DNA from 2 places in the Variovorax sp. ISS6 genome. Region 2 is predicted to be linked to the other one. Evidence: riboswitches for the same ligand, from Rfam matches in the RefSeq annotation. Region 2 holds a riboswitch; the other holds the start of a gene.
What was found. Region 2 has a riboswitch for S-adenosylhomocysteine ahead of ahcY (adenosylhomocysteinase). Riboswitches for the same ligand answer to the same signal wherever they lie in the genome.
Positions count from the first base shown of each region.

Region 1 (7,293 bases), 960 kb from region 2:
CATCGTCGGCGCCTTCTCGGGCGCGCTGGCCGACCGCTTTCCGCTGCGCGCGGTGGTCGGCACCGGCATCGTGCTGCTGGCGGCCGGCTTCGCGCTGGCCAGCCTGGCGCCGTCGCTGGCGGTGCTGTTCGCGCTGTTCGGCCTGTTCGTCGGCTTCGGCGTCGGCCTGGTCTACGTGCCGGCGGTGGCCGCGGTGCAGCGCTGGTTCGTGCGCCGGCGCAGCCGGGCCTCGGGGCTGGCGCTGGCCGGCACCGGGCTCGGCACCTTCGTCGGCCCGGTGACGGCCGGCGCACTGCAGCAGCACCTGTCGTGGCAGGCCACGATGCAGCTGTTCGCGCTCGGCATCCTGCTGCTCGGCGGCGTGGCGGCCTGGGCGATCCGGGCCCGGCCGCAGGAACTCGGCCTGCTGCCCGACGGCGATCGGGTGTCCGCTGCGGCGGGTGCGCCCGTCGAGACCGGCCTGCGCTGGCGCGCGGCGGTGCGCGGCGCCTGCTTCTGGTGGTACTTCGCGGCCATCGGCTGGGGCTCGATCGGACTGTTCGTCGCGCTGGTCCACGTGGCGCCGGCGGCGCAGGGGCTGGGCATCGGCGCGGCCGACGCCACCTTGCTGATCGGACTGATCGGCGTGGGCAACGTCGGCGGCCGGCTGGTGCTCGGCGGGCTCGGCGACCGGCTCGGCGCGCGCCGGCTGCTCTCGCTGCTCACGCTGGCGCTGGCCGCGCTGCACCTGCTGTGGTGGGCCGCCGGCGGCTTCGCTTCGCTGGCGCTGTTCGCACTGCTGTTCGGCGCGGCCAACGGCGGCTGCATCGCGCTCTATCCGGCGCTGGCGGCGCGCTGGTACGGCACGCGCGCGCTGGGCGCCATCCTCGGCACGCTCTACATCGCGGTCGGCGTGGCCGCTTCGATCGGCGCCAGCGCGGCCGGCCTGCTGTTCGACCTGCGCGGGAGCTACGACCTGGCCATCGTCGCCAGCGGCCTGCTGGCGCTGCTGTCGGTCGGCTGCCTGGCGCGCGCGGCCCGGCACGCGCCGACCTGAAGACTCGAAGACCCGAAGACCGCTTTGGCGGTGCGGCGCGGGCGCGTTTTCTACAATCCGGACCCATGAAGCCGATCGTCTACACCCGTGCCCAGCAACTGCCCGAGATCCTCGGGCGCCGCATCGCCATCCTCGATGGCGCCATGGGCACCATGATCCAGCGCTTCAAGCTCACCGAGGCCCAGTACCGCGGCGAGCGCTTCAAGGACTTCGAGCGCGACGTGAAGGGCAACAACGAGCTGCTGTCGCTGACCCGGCCCGACGTCATCTCCGACATCCACGAGGGCTACCTCGCGGCCGGCGCCGACCTGATCGAGACCAACACCTTCGGCGCGACCACCATCGCGCAGGAGGACTACAAGATGGCGCACCTGGCGCGCGAGATGAACCTCGAGTCCGCGAAGCTGGCGCGCGCCGCCTGCGACAAGTACTCCACGCCCGACAAGCCGCGCTTCGTGGCCGGCGCCCTCGGCCCCACGCCCAAGACCGCGAGCATCAGCCCCGACGTCAACGATCCCGGTGCGCGCAATGTCGATTTCGAGGCCCTGCGCGCCGCCTACTACGAGCAGACCGAGGCGCTGGTCGAGGGCGGCGCCGACGTGATCCTGGTCGAGACCATCTTCGACACGCTCAACGCCAAGGCCGCGCTGTTCGCCGTCGACGAGTACTTCGAGAACAGCGGCCAGCGCCTGCCACTGATCATCAGCGGCACCGTGACCGACGCCTCGGGCCGCATCCTCAGCGGCCAGACCGTGACCGCCTTCTGGCACAGCGTGCGCCATGCGCGGCCGCTGGCCATCGGCCTGAACTGCGCGCTGGGCGCGGCGCTGATGCGCCCCTACATCCAGGAGCTGGCGCGCGTGGCCGACGACACCTTCATCAGCTGCTATCCCAACGCCGGCCTGCCCAACCCGATGAGCGACACCGGCTTCGACGAGACGCCCGACGTGACCTCGCGCCTGCTGCACGAGTTCGCGGCCGAGGGCTTGGTCAACATCGTCGGCGGCTGCTGCGGCACCACGCCCGACCACATCGCGGCCATCGGGCGCGCGGTGTCGCCGGTGGCGGGGCGGCTGCTGAACAATGCGGCGGGGTTCTACAAAGAAGCGGCCTGAGGCCAAGCCCGTAGCCGCGCGTTTCAGGACGCGATAGGCACCGATACCCCGGCAGCCTGCCGCTCGCGCGAAATCAGCGCCACGAAGCGCTGCGCCCCCAGCCCCAGCGGCCTTTCGCGCGACCACACCACGTCCACCCACAGGTTCAGGCCGTTGCTGAGGTTCTCGAGCGGGATCTCGACCAGCGCGCCCGCCGCCACGTGCGGCCGCACGAAATTGCGCGGCAGCCAGCCCCAGCCGACGCCGGCGGTGATCAGGCTCAGGGCGGCCAGCGCGTTGTCGGTGCGCCAGAGGTGGCGCGCGAACACGCTGCGCGGGTCCATGGTCGCGACGAGGTCGCGGCCGGCGACCACGATCTGGCGGGTGGCGATCAGGTGCTCCTCGCGCAGGCGGCCGCCGGGCGCGGCGGCCAGCACGGGGTGGCCCGGCGCCATCACCGCGACCATGGTGTCGCTGCCCACCTCCTGGAAACCCTCGCGCCCGTCGAGGCTGGGCCGCTCGAACACAAGCGCGAGCTGGGCCCGGCCGCTGTGCAGCAGCGCCAGCGCGTCGGCCTGCGGCGCGGCCAGCACCTCGACCTGCAGCAGCGGGTACTCGTGCGCCAGCTCGGCCAGCGCGCCGCTCCAGGGCGCGGCCAGCAGCTCGGGCGCGATCGCCAGCGTGAGCCGTTCCTCCAGTCCCTGGGTCAGTGCCAGCGCCTGCGCGTCGAGCTGGCGCAGCTGTGCCGCCAGCGCGCGCGCCTGCGGCTCGAGCGAGCGCGCGGCGGCCGTGGGCCGGGGCTCGCGGCCCTTGCGGTCGAACAGCAGCAGGTCGAGCTCGGCCTCGAGGTGGGCGATGGCCATGCTGACGGCCGACGGCACGCGGCGCAGGGCGCGGGCGGCGGCCGAGAAGGAGCCGTGGTCGATCACGGCCAGGAAGACCTCGACGCTGTCGCTGGAGAAGCTCATGGCTGTTCTCGGATCGATCTATCAATAAAACTGAAATAAGTTGACTTTTTATATCAGCACGAGACACATAAAGTCCAGGGATCGCAGTCACACAACAAGCCGAGAGAGAGTCCGTCATGCAGGGAATCCAGCGCCGCATCGTCTACATCACCCTCTACGAAGGGATCGCCATCGTGGCCGCCAGCGCCGGGCTGGCGCTGATGACGGGCGCCGGCCTCGGCCATTCGGGCCTGCTGGCCGTGGCGGCCTCGGTCATCGCGGTGATCTGGAACCTGATCTTCAACAGCCTGTTCGAGCGCTGGGAGGCGCGCCAGGCGGTGCGCGGGCGCAGCCTCAAGCGCCGCATCGCCCATGCCATCGGCTTCGAGGGCGGCCTGGTCGGCCTGCTGGTGCCGATGTTCGCCTGGGGCCTGGGCATCTCGCTGTGGCAGGCGCTGGTGATGGACCTGGGGCTGGTGATCTTCTTCCTGGTCTACACCTTCGTCTTCAACTGGGCCTTCGACCGCGTCTTCGGGCTGCCGGCCTCGGCGGCGCCGGTCGCGCAGGCGGCCTGAACCCGCCGCGATAGACCCGCGCGCCGGCCGCGCCACCGGCAGCCGGTAAAATCGCCACCCCTTCCAAGGAGCGTTGCAGCGGCACCCGCCGTCAGGCTTGGAAGGCGCCTTCTCGCAGAACCTGCCCGGAAGGCCCGGTTGCAACGACGCTCACCTGACGTGTCTTCCCCTGCCCAGGTGAGCCCCATGAGCGATGTTCCCGCGCCTTCCGTTCCTCCCATGAAGCTGTCCGGCCTCGAGCCGGTGGCCATCGGTGAGGGATCCCTGTTCGTCAACATCGGCGAGCGCACCAACGTCACCGGTTCCAAGGCCTTCGCGCGCATGATCCTCAACGGCCAGTTCGAGGATGCGCTGGCCGTCGCGCGCCAGCAGGTCGAGAACGGCGCGCAGGTGATCGACATCAACATGGACGAGGCCATGCTCGACAGCAAGGCCGCGATGGTGCGCTTCCTCAACCTGATCGCCAGCGAGCCCGACATCGCGCGCGTGCCGGTGATGGTCGACAGCTCGAAGTGGGAAGTGATCGAGGCCGGCCTGCGCTGCATCCAGGGCAAGGGCATCGTCAACTCGATCTCCATGAAGGAGGGCGTGGACAAGTTCAAGCACGAGGCCCGCCTCGTGAAGCGCTACGGCGCGGCCGCCGTGGTGATGGCCTTCGACGAGAAGGGCCAGGCCGACACCTTCGCGCGCAAGATCGAGATCTGCGAGCGCGCCTACCGCATTCTGGTCGACGAGGTGGGCTTCCCGCCCGAGGACATCATCTTCGACCCGAACATCTTCGCGATCGCCACCGGCATCGAGGAGCACGACAACTACGCGGTCGACTTCATCAACGCCGTGCGCTGGATCAAGCAGAACCTGCCGGGCGCCAAGGTCTCGGGCGGGGTGTCGAACGTGAGCTTCAGCTTCCGCGGCAACGACCCGGTGCGCGAGGCGATCCACACCGTGTTCCTGTACCACGCGATCCAGGCCGGCATGGACATGGGCATCGTCAACGCCGGCATGGTCGGCGTCTACGACGACCTCGAGCCCGAGCTGCGCGAGCGCGTGGAGGACGTGGTGCTCAACCGCCGGCCCGATGCCGGCGAGCGCCTCGTCGAGGTGGCCGAGAGCGCCAAGAGCGGCGCCAAGGACGACAGCAAGAAGCTCGAATGGCGTGGCACGCCCGAGAGCCCGGTGCACGTCAACCAGCGGCTGTCGCACGCCATGGTGCACGGCATCACCGACTTCATCGTGGAGGACACCGAGGAGGCCTACCGGCAGATCCTCGCCAAGGGCGGCCGTCCGCTGCATGTGATCGAGGGGCCGCTGATGGACGGCATGAACATCGTGGGCGACCTGTTCGGCCAGGGCAAGATGTTCCTGCCGCAGGTGGTGAAGTCGGCGCGCGTGATGAAGTCGGCCGTGGCCCACCTCATCCCCTACATCGAGGAAGAGAAGCGCCAGGACGAGGCCGCGGGCCGCGACGTGCGCACCAAGGGCAAGATCATCATCGCCACCGTGAAGGGCGATGTGCACGACATCGGCAAGAACATCGTCACCGTCGTGCTCCAGTGCAACAACTTCGAAGTGGTGAACATGGGCGTGATGGTCCCGTGCCACGAGATCCTCGCCAAGGCGAAGGTCGAGGGCGCGGACATCGTGGGCCTGTCGGGCCTGATCACGCCGAGCCTGGAAGAGATGCAGTACGTGGCCGGCGAGATGCAGAAGGACGACCACTTCCGCATCAGGAAGATCCCGCTCTTGATCGGCGGCGCCACCACCAGCCGCGTGCACACGGCCGTGAAGATCGCGCCGCACTACGAAGGCCCGGTGGTCTACGTGCCCGATGCCTCGCGCAGCGTGAGCGTGGCGCAGTCGCTGCTGAGCGACCAGGCCGCGGCCTACATCGGCGAGATCAACGCCGACTACGAGAAGGTGCGCGCGCAGCACGCCAACAAGAAGCAGGTGCCGCTGTGGCCGCTGGCCAGGGCGCGCGCCAACAAGACGCCCGTCGACTGGTCGAGCTACGTGCCGCCCGTGCCCAAGTTCATCGGCCGGCGCGTGTTCCGCAACTTCGACCTGACCGAGCTCGCCAAGTACATCGACTGGGGCCCGTTCTTCCAGACCTGGGACCTCGCGGGCCCGTTCCCGGCCATCCTCAAGGACGAGATCGTCGGCACCGAGGCCGTGCGCGTCTACGCCGACGGCCAGCGCATGCTCAAGCGCCTGATCGAGGGCCGCTGGCTCAGCGCGAGCGGCGTGGTCGGCTTCTGGCCGGCCAACACCGAGAACGACGACGACATCGTGCTCTACACCGACGAGTCGCGCAGCGAGGCCGCGCTCACCTGGTACGGCCTGCGCCAGCAGACCGAGAAGCAGGAGATCGAGGGCACGATGCGCCCGAGCCGCTGCCTGGCCGACTTCGTCGCGCCGCGCGAGAGCGGCCTGAAGGACTACGTGGGCATGTTCGCCGTGACCGCGGGCCTGGGCGTGGAGAAGAAGGAGAAGTACTTCGTCGACGACCTCGACGACTACTCCGCGATCATGCTCAAGGCGCTGGCCGACCGGCTGGCCGAGGCCTTCGCCGAGGCCATGCACCACCGCGTGCGCACCGACCTCTGGGGCTACGCGGCCGACGAGGCGCTGAGCAACGAGCAGATGATCGCCGAGCAGTACCGCGGCATCCGCCCCGCGCCCGGCTATCCGGCCTGCCCCGACCACAGCGTGAAGAAGCCGATGTTCGACCTCCTGAACTGCACGGACATTGGCATGAGCCTGACCGAAAGCCTCGCTATGATGCCGGCCGCCAGCGTGTCGGGGTTCTACCTCGGGCACCCCGACAGCACGTACTTCAACGTAGGCAAAATCGGCCATGACCAGCTGCAGGACCAGGCGGTGCGCCGCAAGGCGAGCGAGTCCGAACTGGAGCGGCTGCTGGCGCCCAACCTCTGACGGCGCGCGGCGGGCCCTTTCGTTCCCCCGCGCCGCCGCCATCCACGCCGCCCGCTCCGCGGGCCGGTGAACCGATCCAGGCTTTCGGGGGATTCCCATTCAGACACTGCTCTTCATCCTCGCGCACCACGCGGCGCTGGCCCTCTTCGTGGCCGGCGCCTGGGGCTTCGGTGCCACCGTGCTGGCGCGCTTCGGGGCGCCCGCGCGGCGCGACGCCTGGCTCGAGGGCGCGATCGCGACCACGCTCGGCGTCGGCCTGTGCATCGTCGCCCTCCAGGCGCTGGCGATCGCCGGCGCGCTGCGCCAGGGTGCGGTGCTCGCGCTGCTGGGCGCGGGCATCGTGCTGGCGCTGCTGCGGCTGCCCGGCTGGCGCCGCGAGCTGAAGGCGCGCGCCGCGCTCGCGCCCGCGCAGCCGGCAGCCACCCTCGGCGAGAAATGCGCGTTCGCCGCGCTGCTGCTCGTGGGCCTGCCCACGCTGTTCTCGCCGCTGGCCCCGCCGGTGGCCTTCGACGAGGTGATGTACCACCTGCCCTATGCGCGCCAGGTCGCGCAAAGCGGCACGCTGGGCGTCTACGAGTGGCTGCGCTACCCCTGGTTCCCCTACAACTACGACCTGCTCTACGCCGCCGCGCTGACGGTCTACGACGACGTCTTCACCCACTTCATCCACGGCCTCGCGGGCTGGCTGTCGGTGCTGATGATCCATC
Region 1 is NZ_JAWRZC010000001.1:1,048,825-1,056,117, forward strand. It holds gene AC1HIL_RS04850 (MFS transporter) at 1-1,036, shown strand, start outside; gene AC1HIL_RS04855 (homocysteine S-methyltransferase family protein) at 1,102-2,151, shown strand; gene AC1HIL_RS04860 (LysR family transcriptional regulator) at 2,175-3,098, opposite strand; gene AC1HIL_RS04865 (PACE efflux transporter) at 3,215-3,652, shown strand; S-adenosyl-L-homocysteine riboswitch at 3,712-3,811, shown strand; gene metH (methionine synthase) at 3,872-6,586, shown strand; gene AC1HIL_RS04875 (ArnT family glycosyltransferase) at 6,735-7,293, shown strand, end outside.
Region 1: it holds a riboswitch for S-adenosylhomocysteine, as region 2 does, so the genes downstream of both, metH (methionine synthase) here and ahcY (adenosylhomocysteinase) in region 2, are expected to answer to the same signal.

Region 2 (7,293 bases):
CGTCGAAGGCGACCTCGATGCCGCGCCGGTCGAGCTCGGCGCGCTCGGGCGAGTCCTCATCGAGGATCGGGTTGGTGTTGTTGATGTGGATCAGCACCTTGCGCGTGCGCGCGGGCAGGTCGGCCAGCCATTCGAGCATGCCGCCCGGTCCCGACTGCGGCAGGTGGCCGATGCTGCGGCCGGTCTTGCGGCTGAAGCCCAGCGCGATCATCTCGTCGTCGCGCCAGAAGGTGCCGTCGACCATCACGCAGTCGGCCGCGCGCATCGCGGCATCGACCTCGGGGCTGTGCGCGCCGAGGCCCGGCGCATAGAAGGCGCTGCGGCCGCTCGCGGTGTCGGTCAGCGTGAGGCCGATGTTGTCGCCGGGCACGGGATGCTCGCGGTGCGGCGAGTAGGGCGCGGCCTTGCCGACCAGCGCGAGCGCGCGCAGCGCCAGGCCGCTCACGCCCGGCACCTCGAAGCCGCGGCCGTCGAGCGGCAGCTCGTGGTGCGCGACGCCGCAGAAATGCGAGAGCACGCGCAGGATCGGGTTGCCCTGCGTGAGGTCTTCGTACACCGGCCCGGTGCACCACAGCGGCAGCGGCGCGCCGCGCTCGCGCAGCATGTAGAGGCCGGTCGAATGGTCGACCTGCCCGTCGACCAGCACCACGCCCGCGATGCCGGTGTCGCGCGGGCCGCGTCCGGGCTGCAGCGCGGGCGTGGCCTTGATCTGTTCGAGGATGTCGGGCGAGGCGTTGACCAGCACCCAGTCGTCGCCCGTGTCGCCCTTGGCGCAGATCGAGGACTGCGTGCGCGCGCGGGCGCGCACGGTGCCCGCGCGCAGGCCGGCGCAGTTCGCGCAATTGCAGTTCCACTGCGGAAAGCCGCCACCGGCGGCGGCGCCCAGGACGCGGATGTGCATGCGGTGCGGCGCCGCGCGGCGGCGAGAGAGAAGGGGGAGGGGAAAGCGAAACCGGCACGGACCGCCGAAGCGGGCCGTGCCGGAAAGGGCGTGGCGCTCAGCGCGCCGCCACGTACATCGTGATCTCGAAGCCGAAGCGGAAGTCGGTGGCTTGAGGGGTGGTCCAGGTCATGAAGTCTCCTTGAGGAATTCCATTCGCAGGCGAAGGCCGATGGGCGCCTTCGGAAGCGGCGAAAGCGCGCTCCGCGGACAGCATACCCAGTTTGAGGGGGGTGCGCAGCGTGGTTGCAGTACCCGTCGCGGCGTGGGCGCGGTCCGACGGCGTAGCATCGCCTGCATGCTGGAGGTACTTGGTTCTACATGCGATGGCGCGGGGCGACTCGACGTGGGCGATGGCCATCGGCTGCACTGGGAGAGCGCCGGTGCAGCCGACGGACGCGCTGCGCTCGTGCTGCATGGCGGGCCCGGTTCGGGCGGCTCGCCGGCGCTCGCGCGCGGCTTCGATCCACAGCGCTATCGCGTGGTCGCCTTCGACCAGCGCGGCGCGGGACGCAGCACGCCGCGCGGCGAGACGCGCCACAACCGCACCGAGCTGCTGATCGCCGACATCGAGGCACTGCGGCACCACCTGGGCATCGAGCGCTGGCTGGTGGTCGGCGGTTCGTGGGGCGCGACGCTGGCGCTGGCCTATGCGGCGCGCCATCCCGAAGCGGTCGACGGGCTGCTGCTGCGCGGACTGTTCGTGCCGAGCGCATCGGAGTTGCATTGGAGCTTCGAGGGCGCGCGCGCGACCCATGCCGAAGCAGGGTCGCGGCTGGCCGGCGCGGTCTCGCTGGCCGGGGGCGCGCCGTTGCTGCCCGCGTTGTGTCGCGTGTTCGCGGGCGATGACATCGCAAGGCAATCGCGCGCGACGCTCGCCTGGCTGGCCTGGGAGCATGCGCAGGGCGGCCAGTCCGGCGCCGCGCCCGAGCCGCAAGGCGATGCGCTGCAACGCGCGATCGATCGCTACAAGGTGATGGCGCACTACCTCGCGCACCGCTGCTGGCTCGCGGACGGCGACGCGGTGAGGTGGGGCGCGCTCGACGCGCTGCGCGACCACCCGGTGCTGTTCCTGCACGGTGAACTCGACCGGACCTGTCGCCCGGCCGCCGCTCGAGCCGTACAGCGCCTGCTGCCCGCGAGCCGCTTCGAAACCGTGCCCGGCGCGGGTCACGATCCCTTCCATCCCGCGATGGCGCAACGCATGGCGCGCGCGCTCGATGCCTTCGCGGCACGAGGCCGCTTCGACCCACCCGTTCAGAACGCCTCGGTCACCCCGTAGGCCCGCATCTGCGCCTCGACCTGCGCGACGTCCTGGCACAGCACGACGAGATCGTGCGCGCGGCCCTCGCGGTCCTTCACGTGCTTGCTCAGCAGCGCCTCGGGCCGGAAGCCCAGCGCCTGGAACACCGCGATCGCGCCGCGCTGGTCCACGGTCATCTGCGCCACCACTTTCTCATGGCCCTGTTCCATCGCGAGCGCGCAGCCCTCCTGCGCGAGCTGCTGGCCCAGGCCGCTGCCGCGCAGCGCAGGCTCGACCAGCACGCGCAGCTCGGCCACGTGGCGCGACCACGAATGCGGATCGCGGATCACCGCTGCGCAGCCCAGCACCTTGTCGTCGCGCACCGCGAGCACGCTGTCGATGTCGCCGCGCGCGATGGCCCGCACCCAGGCGTCCATCACCTTGGGCTGCGTGATGTCGCGCGGCAGGAACAGCAGGTCGTGCGCGGGCAGCGCCTGCGCGAAGGCCAGCACCGCGCCGGCATCGGCGGCGTCCATGCGGCGCAGCGCGATCTCGCCGTCGGCATGCGGCAGCGTGCGCGGATAGAGCCGGGTCGAACCCGGGTTCGTCGAGGTGTCTGCGGCATTCGTCATGTGGATCGCACTCCCAGCCATTCGTCGAGCTTCGGCCACAGCCGGCGCACCGCGTTCGGTCCCGCGGCCAGGCTCACATGGCCGCCCTTGAGCACCACCTCCTCCTTGTCCGCCGATCCGATGCCCGCGATCAGCGGCGCGCCCGCCTCATAGGGAACGATGTGGTCGTGCTGCGCGAGCGCATGCAGCACCGGCACCTCGATGTCGGCGAGGCGTACCGGCCGCCCGCCGATCGAGAGCTCGCCTTTCAGCAGCTTGTTGCCCCACATCAGCTCCTTCACGGTCTGGCGGAAGTACTCTCCCGCCAGCGGCAGCATCTCGGCGCCCCAGCGGTCGAACATGCGGTAGGACTTGACGAACTCGTCGTTCGCCATGTTGTCCCACAGCTGCACCAGGCCCGCGCCGCGGCCCGCGGGGCGCAGCATGTCGAAGGAGGCGAACAGCATCTCGGGCGGCACGTTTCCCACGCTGTCGACCAGCCGGTCGACGTCGAAGTAGCGCTGGTCGGACCAGGCATGGAACATCGTCATGCGGCTGAAGTCGATCGGCGTGGTGAACAGCGCGAGGTTCTTCAGCGGCCCGCCGGGATGCAGCGCGGCATAGAGCGTGGAGAGCACGCCGCCCATGCAGTAGCCGACGATGCTCACGTCCTCCTCGCCCGAGCGCTGCTGCACGCGGCGGATCGAGTCGGGGATGAAGTCGAGCACGTAGTCCTCGATGCGCAGCCGCTTCTCCTGCGGCCGCGGCGCATTCCAGTCCATCATGTAGACGTCGTAGCCCTGCTTGAGCAGGTGCTCGACCATGCTCTGGCCCGGCGCGAGGTCGAGGATGTAGCCCTTGTTGGTGGTGGCCATCACGATCAGCACCGGCACGCGGTAGATCTCGTCGACCATCGGCCGGTAGTGGTAGAGGCTCAGCGTGCCGCGGCGGTGGATCTCGTCCTTGGGCGTGAGCCCGACCGCGGGCGTGGCGCTGGTCAGGAACTCCAGGCCCTTGATGTTGCGCTGGATGGTGCGCTCGATCTCGGCGCGCAGGTCGGGCAGCACCGGCAGCTCGGCGGCGGGCGTGCTCATGGGCGCGGGCGGCGGGTGCGGGCCGGGGCCTTCTTCGCGGGTGCTGGCGGCGCGGCCGCCATCGAGGGTGGCTGTTTCGTGCGCCGCGGTGCCGCGGGCCGCGGTTGCGGCGCCGTACCGCCCTCCTCGAGCTGTCGCGCGATCCGCGCCAGATGGTCGTCGATGTGCTGCAGCTGCTCGGACAGCGCCTGCAGGTCGGCGCGCGTGGGCAGGTTCAGCATCGTGAGCAGCCGCGCCATCAGGTCGGCCAGCGCCTTCTGCGCGCCCAGCGAGGCATTCATGCCGCCGTGCATGCCCTGCCGGAACGGATCGGAGGCCATGGCCTCGTTGGCGAACGCGTTGGTGCTCTTTTCCCATTGCGCGCTGAGCTCGCGCCAGATCGCCATGGGGTCGAGGGGAGAGGAGGACTGGGTCATGGCCGCACACCGGGTTCGTCGTCGGGAGGCCGCGCCGTGCGCCGGCGCGGTGCCTGGGCCGCGCGCTACTTGCGCTGCAGCATCTTCGTGACCTCGTCGACGTTCGACTGGATGCGCTGGCGCACCACCTCGAAGGCATCGGCCTGCGACTTGGCCGCGAGGTTGGCGAGCTCCTTGATGTCGTCGACCGCGCGCTGGAACGACTGGCGGCCGAGCGCGTCAAGCTTGGCGAGGCTTTCCTTCGGGTCCTTGCCGGGGATGTCCTTGGCGGCGGCCTGCCAGTCGGTGATCGCGCTCTTGATCATCTCGGTCTGGCGCTGCACCACGGTCTGCAGGCCCTGGAACGACTTCTCGTTGGCCTGCATCAGCGCCTGCAGGTCCTTGCGGCCGCTGTCGAGCAGCTTGCTCGCGCCGTCGGTCATGTTGAGGTTCTGCAGCCGCTCGGCCATGCCCTTGAGCGGGTTGAGCATGTCGGCCGCGCTCGGAGTCGCCTTTTTCGCGGCGCTTCCGCTGCTGCTGGCAGTGGTCTTCTTGGCGGCGGCTTTCTTGGCAGTGGCCATGGTGCGGAATCTCCTGAGGACGTTGGACAAGATGGTGGCGGGACCGGCCGCGCACGCGCGCGGTCCGCCGCCACGATACGCCGCGGCGACCCTGCCGCGGCGGTCGCGGCCGCGGATTTGCCTGGGGGATTTCCCGAAGGGATGGTGTGCGCCGCGGCGCCGGCGATCGATGCGGTGTCGCCGGGTAGCGGCAACGGCTTACATCGGCGGCGTGAAGCCGTCGCGCCCGGCCACCACGCGCAGCGCGGTCGGCGTGCCGTTGCGCTCCTGCGCATTGACCAGCACCTTGGCGCCCGGCACCAGCAGCGCCTCGGTGCCGGGGCGGAAGGTCACGACCGGCACGTCGCGCGGCACGATCACGGTCTTCTCGCCGCCCTTGTAGGTCAGGCGCAGCTGCTGTCCGCCGCGCACCGAGCGCGGCGCGGCCGCGAGGTCGGCCACGGTCGCGTTGGTCATGGTGCTCCGCGGCTGCAGGTCCCACGGATAGTGGCCCTCGCCGCTGCCGCGCGCGGCCTCGGGGAACACCAGCACCTCGAGCGCCTTCTGGGTGCCGTCGGGCTGCGGCATCGCGGCGGTGCCGACGAAGCTGCCCTTCCTGATGTCGGACAGCTTGATGCGGTAGACCTCCGACAGCGGCATGTCCGCGGGCCGCGCGAGGCTCACGACCTCGCCGTCGCGGTCCTTGACGACGAGCTTCTTCGCATCGGCGTAGACCAGCGTGCCGCGCACGCGCACCACCGGTTGCGTGGCCGAAGCCTGCTGTGCGAGGGACAGGCCCGGCAAGGTGGCGAGGCCGAGCAGGGCCGCCGTGCAGAGCGCACGGCGCGCGGTGGGGGACGGGGGCGCGGACAGGCGGGATGAGGGCATCGGAGGGCTTTCGCTGAAAAGGAAAAGAAGGCAAGCCGCGTTGTACGCCCCGACTCTGAGCCCTGCATGACGCGGGGTGCCGGCGCCTCCGCGCGTTCCGTGATGTGGGAAGCCCCGGCCGTTGGCGCCCGTGTCCGGCACGTCTACAATCCGCCGCTTCCGAGGAGCGTTGCAGCGCCGCCAGGCGTGAGGCTCGGACCCATCGCAACCACGCTCATCCGCTGTTCTCGCGGTGAGTCTTTTCCCCCGATCGCAGTGGCCTCGTTCAAACACAGTTCTGGAGTTCACTTCACATGAGCGCTGTTCTCAAGCCCACCCCTGTTTCGTCCGCCGACCAGGCGATCGCCGACCTTTCGCTCGCCGCCTGGGGCCGCAAGGAAATCCGCATCGCCGAAACCGAGATGCCCGGCCTGATGGCCATCCGCGAGGAATTCGCCAAGAGCCAGCCGCTCAAGGGCGCGCGCATCACCGGCTCGCTGCACATGACGATCCAGACCGCGGTGCTGATCGAGACGCTGCAGGCCCTCGGCGCGCAGGTGCGCTGGGCCTCGTGCAACATCTTCTCGACGCAGGACCACGCGGCCGCCGCGATCGCCGCGTCGGGCACGCCGGTGTTCGCGATCAAGGGCGAGTCGCTCAAGGACTACTGGGACTACACCCACGCCATCTTCGATTTCGGTCCCAAGGACTCGAAGGGCGAAGGCCCCAACATGATCCTCGACGACGGCGGCGATGCCACGCTGCTGATGCACCTGGGCCAGCGCGCCGAGAAGGACCTGGGCGTGATCGCCAACCCGGGCAGCGAGGAGGAGCGCATTCTCTTCGCCGCGATCAAGGCCAAGCTGGCCGTCGATGCCACCTGGTACACGCGCAAGTCGGCCGAGATCATCGGCGTGACCGAAGAGACGACCACCGGGGTGCACCGCCTCAACGAGATGAGCGCCAAGGGCACGCTGCTGTTCCGCGCCATCAACGTCAACGACTCGGTCACCAAGAGCAAGTTCGACAACCTCTACGGTTGCCGCGAATCGCTGGTCGACGGCATCAAGCGCGCGACCGACGTGATGATCGCCGGCAAGGTGGCCTGCGTGGCCGGCTACGGCGACGTGGGCAAGGGCTCGGCCCAGGCGCTGCGCGCGCTGTCGGCGCAGGTGTGGGTCACCGAGATCGACCCGATCAACGCGCTGCAGGCCGCGATGGAAGGCTACAAGGTCGTGACGATGGAGTACGCGGCCGACAAGGCCGACATCTTCGTGACGACCACCGGCAACAAGGACGTGATCCGCCACGAGCACATGGCCGCCATGAAGGACCAGGCCATCGTCTGCAACATCGGCCACTTCGACAACGAGATCGACGTCGCGTCGATCGAGAAGTACGAATGGGAAGAGATCAAGCCGCAGGTCGACCACATCACCTTCCCCGACGGCAAGAAGATCATCCTGCTGGCCAAGGGCCGCCTGGTGAACCTGGGCTGCGGCACGGGCCACCCGAGCTTCGTGATGTCCTCGTCGTTCGCGAACCAGACCATCGCGCAGATCGAGCTGTTCACCAAGCCCGAC
Region 2 is NZ_JAWRZC010000001.1:87,209-94,501, reverse strand. It holds gene pqqB (pyrroloquinoline quinone biosynthesis protein PqqB) at 1-901, opposite strand, end outside; gene pqqC (pyrroloquinoline-quinone synthase PqqC) at 1-60, opposite strand, end outside; gene pqqA (pyrroloquinoline quinone precursor peptide PqqA) at 999-1,301, opposite strand; gene AC1HIL_RS00455 (alpha/beta fold hydrolase) at 1,287-2,222, shown strand; gene AC1HIL_RS00450 (GNAT family N-acetyltransferase) at 2,198-2,815, opposite strand; gene AC1HIL_RS00445 (alpha/beta fold hydrolase) at 2,812-3,888, opposite strand; gene AC1HIL_RS00440 (hypothetical protein) at 3,885-4,304, opposite strand; gene phaP (TIGR01841 family phasin) at 4,370-4,864, opposite strand; gene AC1HIL_RS00430 (hypothetical protein) at 5,063-5,731, opposite strand; S-adenosyl-L-homocysteine riboswitch at 5,887-5,954, shown strand; gene ahcY (adenosylhomocysteinase) at 6,025-7,293, shown strand, end outside.